DNA from 2 places in the Sinorhizobium numidicum genome. Region 1 is predicted to be linked to the other one. Evidence: riboswitches for the same ligand, from Rfam matches in the RefSeq annotation. Region 1 holds a riboswitch; the other holds the start of a gene.
The links. A riboswitch is a leader RNA that binds a small molecule or an ion and turns the genes downstream of it on or off. The one in region 1 is predicted to bind thiamine pyrophosphate.
Positions count from the first base shown of each region.

Region 2: it holds a riboswitch for thiamine pyrophosphate, as region 1 does, so the genes downstream of both, thiB (thiamine ABC transporter substrate binding subunit) here and thiC (phosphomethylpyrimidine synthase ThiC) in region 1, are expected to answer to the same signal.

Region 1 is NZ_CP120367.1:1,916,212-1,919,617, forward strand. Features, by position in the region: gene thiC (phosphomethylpyrimidine synthase ThiC) at 1-1,450, opposite strand, end outside; TPP riboswitch at 1,549-1,660, opposite strand; gene PYH37_RS09090 (ABC transporter ATP-binding protein/permease) at 1,935-3,406, shown strand, end outside.
Region 2 is NZ_CP120368.1:3,628,061-3,631,466, forward strand. Features, by position in the region: gene PYH37_RS28640 (ABC-F family ATP-binding cassette domain-containing protein) at 1-86, opposite strand, end outside; gene PYH37_RS28645 (thiamine diphosphokinase) at 90-740, opposite strand; gene PYH37_RS28650 (GNAT family N-acetyltransferase) at 835-1,314, opposite strand; TPP riboswitch at 1,484-1,598, shown strand; gene thiB (thiamine ABC transporter substrate binding subunit) at 1,649-2,677, shown strand; gene thiP (thiamine/thiamine pyrophosphate ABC transporter permease ThiP) at 2,685-3,406, shown strand, end outside.

The DNA of each region.
Region 1 (3,406 bases):
CGGGCAGCCCCAAATGCTCCTTCGGCGTGACGTAGCAGAGCATGGCGGTGCCGAACCAGCCGATCATCGCCGCGCCGATGCCGGAGGTGATGTGGTCGTAACCGGGCGCGATGTCGGTCGTCAGCGGCCCGAGCGTGTAGAAGGGTGCCTCGCCGCAGACGGCGAGCTGCTTGTCCATGTTCTCCTTGATCTTGTGCATCGGCACATGGCCGGGGCCCTCGATCATCACCTGGCAGTCCTTCGCCCAGGCGATCTTCGTCAGTTCGCCGAGCGTCTCGAGCTCGGCAAACTGCGCCGCGTCGTTGGCGTCGGCGATCGAGCCGGGCCGCAGGCCGTCGCCGAGCGAGAAGGAAACGTCATAGGCTCGGCAGATATCGCAGATCTCTTCGAAATGCTCGTAGAGGAAGCTTTCGCGGTGGTGATGCAGGCACCATTTCGCCATGATCGAGCCGCCGCGCGAGACGATGCCGGTGACGCGATCGACGGTGAGCGGGATATAGTGCAGCCGCACGCCGGCATGGATGGTGAAATAGTCCACCCCCTGTTCGGCCTGCTCGACAAGCGTGTCGCGATAAACTTCCCAGGTGAGGTCCTCGGCGATGCCGTTTACCTTTTCCAGCGCCTGATAGAGCGGAACCGTGCCGATCGGCACCGGCGAGTTGCGGATGATCCACTCGCGAATATTGTGAATGTTGCGGCCGGTCGAAAGGTCCATGACCGTGTCGGCGCCCCAACGTGTCGCCCAGACCATCTTCTCGACTTCCTCGGTCATCGACGACGTGACGGCGGAATTGCCGATATTGGCATTGATCTTCACCAGGAAATTGCGGCCGATGATCATCGGCTCGGATTCCGGATGGTTGATGTTGGCCGGAATGATCGCCCGGCCTGCCGCGACTTCCTGGCGGACGAATTCCGGCGTGACGAAATCGGGAACCGACGCGCCGAAGCTATCGCCGTCGCGCTTGAGCGGCTCTTTCGCGGCCTTGCGGCCGAGGTTTTCGCGGATGGCGATGAACTCCATCTCCGGCGTGACAATGCCGGCCCGGGCATAGGCGAGCTGCGTCACGGCCTGTCCGGACTTCGCCCGGAGCGGGTGGTGGCGCACGGGAAATTCGGGTGTCAGCCTTTCGCCGGTCGCAAAGCCGTTGTCCTCCGCCTTGACGCTGCGTCCCTGGTAACTTTCGACATCGCCGCGTTTGAGGATCCATTCGTGGCGAAGGCGCGGCAATCCTGCATCAATGCGGATATCAGCGCCGTCGAGCGTGAAAGGACCGGAGGAATCATAGACGGTGACCGGCGGCTCGCCGGAAGTCGGATGCAGCGCGATCTCACGCATCGGCACGCGGATCTCGGGATGGATCTCGCCGGCCTGATGTACCTTGCGGGATGCCGGAAGCGGCCCTTGCGTGACGGAAGGCGTGGTGGAGAGAGGCTTTATAACGTTCATCGTGAGGCTCCAAAATTTGACATTGGAGACCCAGTTCTGAAGCCGGAAGGATGAAAAGACGCTGTGCCGGCAAATTCCGCGAAAACACAGAATCTTGGCTTTGTACGTCCGCACCGTCCCTACGCCAGTATGAACTGGATCAGGTTCAACGGGTCACTGCGCACAACAGCAGTATCTCAGCCCCTTGCCGGGACCCCCCTGGTGAATGGACGCAAATAGTCACCGTTATGGGCGTGGCGTCAAGAGTGATTTTGGTTTCTGCGGTAGCATCGGGGACGGCAAAGGCTCCCGCTCAGTTGAGAGATGAACGCGCAACGGCTATCTTTACAAGGAGTTGATCGCAATCAGAGCGTCCCGGCACGGCATCGTCAGTCGGTCCCGGTCAGGGATGTCGCTGATCTGGTAGCGCACTCGGGAGAAAGCCTTGCACTGGTGGAGCCGCAATTGGGGAAAAAAGCAGCCGCAGTCTACCCCCGTTTCCTCGATGCGCAGCTTCTGGGGTTTGATGTTTGCCTACTGGCTCTCCGAGAGGTGGAAGGAGGCCTGGGGCCTCGCGGCGATCATCATCGTACTTACGGCTTTGTTAGCAATGGCCAGCGTCTGGTTCGCCGAGGCGTCGGGCGAACTTGTCGGGGCAATCGCCTTTCTTCACCATCCAGAAAACCCGACGACGCTCAGGTCCCTTCTGGCAAGCGCGGCAACATTGGCCGCGATCGTCGTGGTCAGGGAAGTCGGTTTCACGGCGGTTCGCCACTTCTTCTCAACGAGCCTCCATCGCAAGTGGCGCGCGTGGCTCGATCGGCGTTTTAACGACGCGCTACTCGATCGCAATCACACGCATCTTCATCTGCAGCATGGCGCCGCAGAGGCCATCCCGTCTGCGGTTGGAGTACCGGACAATATCGATCAGCGCGTCCAGGAATCGATCAAAGGCCTGACTGGCGGCGCCATCGGTCTCGCCATGGGGATCGCCGGCGTGATCCTGTCGCTCTTCTTCGTCGGCGGCAGGATTATCGAAACGTCGACCGAGGTCAGCGGCCTCGAGTTCCTCGGCAGCTACGCCAGCGCCTGTCTAACGCTTGCAGCGGTCGTCGCCTACGTCCCTTTCAATACGTTTGTAGCGGCGAAGCTGGGAGCGATCCAGCAAAGGCTGGATGTCAGAATGCAATGGGCCGAAGGCAGCTACCGCCGCGAGCTGACCACGCTCCTCCACCGCAGTTTCCACGTCGCGGCCTCCCGCGCCGAGGAAGCGCAGAAGGGCATCCACAGGCGGCGCTATCGCGACGTCGACCGCACCTGGGCGAGGCTCAACATCCTCACGGCGATCTATATGGGATTTCAGCTCGTCTACAACTTCTTCGGCTCGCGGATCGTAGCCTACGCGCCCGGACTCCTTCCCTATGTCGAGAACAGGATCAGCCTGCAGGCCTACGTCACCGGCGCCGAGCTCGCCAACGCGATCATTACCGATTGTTCGTGGTTCATACAGGTCATGCCGGACATTGCGACGCTAAGGGCGAACGCACGCCGCGTAACCGATCTTGCAACGGCGATCGAGGACGTGCAACAGCCCCGCGATTTCTATGCCCGCACCGGTCACGCCGAGCTGCGCTATGCCGAGCAGGATCCTCAGCTCGGTTTGACCATCCGGCATCTGGAGTTGATGCACACGGGCGACGATGATCCCTTCGTCACGGCTGGGAACCTCCAGTTCGACCGTGGCGAATGGACCCTCCTCGTCGGCGAATCCGGCACCGGCAAGTCCTCCCTGCTCAAGGCGATCAACGGCCTTTGGGCGCATGGCCGTGGCACCATCGTGCGGCCCAGGAACATGCGGACCTTCTATGCCGCGCAGGACGTGAAGCTGCCGACCGTACCGCTGAAGGAACTGGTCTGCCTGCCCGATCCCGTCGAAGTCCATTCGGACGCTAAGGCCGCGGCAGCGCTCAGCAAAGC
Region 2 (3,406 bases), on a different replicon from region 1:
TCGACCTGCAAATTGGCACCGGCGAGCAGCGGCGCGCCGCCGAAGGTCAGGAAGATATCGTCAAGCTTCAGAATTGGAGGCGCCAATGTTCAGGCTCCTGAAAGGTCATAGGGACGGGCGAGAACGACCGCCCGGCCGGATTTGAGGGAAAAGCGAACCGGGCCTTCCGCAACATTGGAAATCGTCCGGGAGGAACCGAACGGCAACGGGAAATCCTCGAGCGGATAATGCGCCTGTTCGATCGACAGACCGGTGAGTTCGGTAAGGCCGAGGATCGAGAACAGGCTTCCCTTGGGCAGATCGATCTCCCGCGAGCCGGCGAGCAGCGGATAGGCTTCTTCCTCCCCGGACGTCAAGAATACCGGGAGGCCCTCTTCTGCCAGGGCGACTACCCTTAGAAGGTGCAGGAAGGCGTGGTCGCTGCGCGTCCCGCCGAGCGCGCCGGCAAAGACCAGCGACGTGGCGCCGCGCGAAAGCGCCGCCTCGACTGCGATCTCGCCATCGGTCGCGGTCTTTGCCGTCGGATAATGCTCCTGCGGAACATCGGCAAAGGCCGCAAGCAGCGCATCGTCCGTCGAGTCGAAGTCGCCGACCCAGACATCCGGAATGACGCCGAGCGTCGTCGCATGGCGCATGCCGCCATCGGCGGCGATGAAGCGGCTGCCGGACAGTTGCCGGGCAAGCCGTTCTGTGGGCGTGAGCGCGCCACCGAGAAGGATGGTGAAGGTTGATCCGGTCATGGCAGAAGCCCATAGCGCAAACCAGCTCCGAAGGAAAAGGGCTGAACGCCGTTTCCGGGTCGATCGCGCGCTTTTAGCCGAGGTGGAGTAAGGTTCAGGCCCTCGACGGCTCGTCGGCAGAAAGCATGCCTGCGTAAAGACCGGGCGTCGAACCTGGTATCTCCACCGCGCCGACGGCGCGAGCGTAGAATTCAGCCGGACCGACACCGCCGATAATGGCATAGCCGTAGCCGGCTGCACGCATCGCCATCAGGGTTTCGACAAGCAAGGCCTCGCCGATGCGCCGGCCGCGCATGCCTTCGTCGACGCCCGTCGGACCGAAGAAGCCGAGCGCCGTCACGTCATGACAGGCAAAGCCCACGAGCCGGTCCTGGTGCAGGGCGAGATGGATGCGCGTCGGCGTCGCGGAAAAGGCGGCTTCTGCCTCGCCTGCCCAGCCTGCGCCGAACCGCTCTTCGATCCAGGAGACCACGATCCGGCGTTCGGCCGCCATGGCGCGCCGGATGCTTACGTCGGGAAGCCGCGGAGCTTGGCGTTCAGGCAAGGCATAGAGGCGGACAAGCATGTCTGGCATCGAAATACTCCCCGTTTTGGCGAACAAACGCCGCCGAGCGTTGTTTGAGTTCAGAGCCCTGACAAGCGTCCAGGCCTGTCGCAAACTCTTGATAGCGCAGGCGGCTCGTACGGCAAGTGCTTCCACCCAAACTCCGCTTGCCTTGGCTGCCGCCGGAAGCTAAATCTCTGCTGCTCTAACGGGGTGCCTGGGTTCGCTTGCGACCCGATGGCTGAGAGGCTTCGGGCCAACCCGCGGAACCTGATCCGGCTCGTACCGGCGGAGGGATTAGAAGCGATCGGACCGATACGCGCTTTTCCCGTGCAGCATCAACAACAGGGGAGAGGTGCCCAAAATGTCCAGTTCGCTTCATCGCAACATCAGCCGGCTTGCCATCGCCGCCGTCGCCCTCGCGGCAGTCGCGACCGGCGCCGCCGCCGCTGCCGAAAAGACGCTGACAATCTACACCTATGAAAGCTTCATCACCGAGTGGGGTCCGGGCGCCAAGGTCGCCGAGGCCTTCGAAAAGACCTGCGACTGCAAGGTCGACTATGTCGGCGTCGCCGACGGAGTCGAGCTCCTGACCCGGCTCAAGCTCGAAGGCGAGGCCTCCAAGGCCGATATCGTGCTTGGCCTCGACACCAATCTCGTTACGGAGGCCAAGGCGACCGGCTTCTTCGCCCCCCACGGGCTCGACACCGTCGGCCTGAAGGTCCCCGGTGGTTTCTCCGACGACACTTTCATTCCTTATGATTACGGCCACTTTGCCGTGATCTACGACACCGAGACGCTGAAGAACCCGCCGAAGAGCCTCAAAGAACTGGTGGAAGGCGACCCATCGCAGAAGATCGTCATCGAGGATCCGCGTACGTCGACGCCGGGCCTTGGCCTGCTGCTCTGGGTGAAATCGGTCTATGGCGACGAAGCGGGCGCGGCCTGGTCCAAGCTCAAGGATCGCGTGCTGACGGTAACCCCCGGCTGGTCGGAAGCCTATGGCCTCTTCACCAAGGGCGAAGCGCCGATGGTGCTCTCCTATACCACCTCGCCCGCCTACCATATGGTGGCGGAAAACACCGATCGTTATCAGGCGGCTCCCTTCGTGGAAGGCCACTACATCCAGATCGAAGTGGCCGGCATGACGAAGAATGCGAAGGAACCGGCTCTTGCGAAAGAGTTTCTGGCCTTCATGATCGGCCCCGAATTCCAGTCGATCATCCCGACGACCAACTGGATGATGCCGGTAGGCGCAACCAAGGAGGCCCTGCCGGAAGCATTCGGCAAGCTCGTCAATCCGCAGAAGACCTTCCTGATGTCCTCGGAAGAGGTCGCCGCCAATCGCAAGGCCTGGGTCGACGAATGGCTGGCGGCGATGAGCAAGAATTGAGGCCAGATTGTTTGCCGCCACCGAGAACCGCATGACGATTGCCGCGGGCGCTTTCAGTCTCGGCGGCGTTCTGCTTTTCGTCGGCCTTGCAGCCGTCGCGCTGCTCGCCCAATCTGGCAACGGTGGAGCCTACAGCCTGTTCGACGCCTATATCTGGCGCGTAACGCGCTTCACGCTACTGCAGGCAAGCCTCTCGACGCTGCTCTCGATCCTGTTCGCAATACCCGTGGCCCGCGCGCTGGCGCGGCAGGCGTCCTTCCCCGGCCGTATCTGGTTGCTACGACTGATGGCCCTGCCGCTCGGTCTGCCCGCCCTCGTCGCGGCGCTCGGTCTGATCCAGGTCTGGGGTCGGCAGGGGCTTCTGAACAGGAGTCTTGCCGCAGTCGGATTACAGGAGCCGATCAGCATTTACGGGCTTTTCGGCATCCTTCTGGCGCATGTTTTCTTCAACATGCCGCTTGCCGCGCGCCTGATGCTGGCCGGTATCGAGCGCATTCCGGCGGAGTACTGGCGCACATCCGCCAATCTCGGCATGAGATCGATGGCCGTCTTTCGCTTCATCGAATGGCCGGCGATCCGGGGATTGCTGCCGGGCATCGCCGGTCTCATCTTCATGCTCTGCGCGACGAGCTTCACACTCGTTCTGACGCTCGGCGGCGGCCCCGCCGCAAGTACCATCGAAGTGGCGATCTACCAGGCGCTTCGTTTCGATTTCGACCCGCCCCGGGC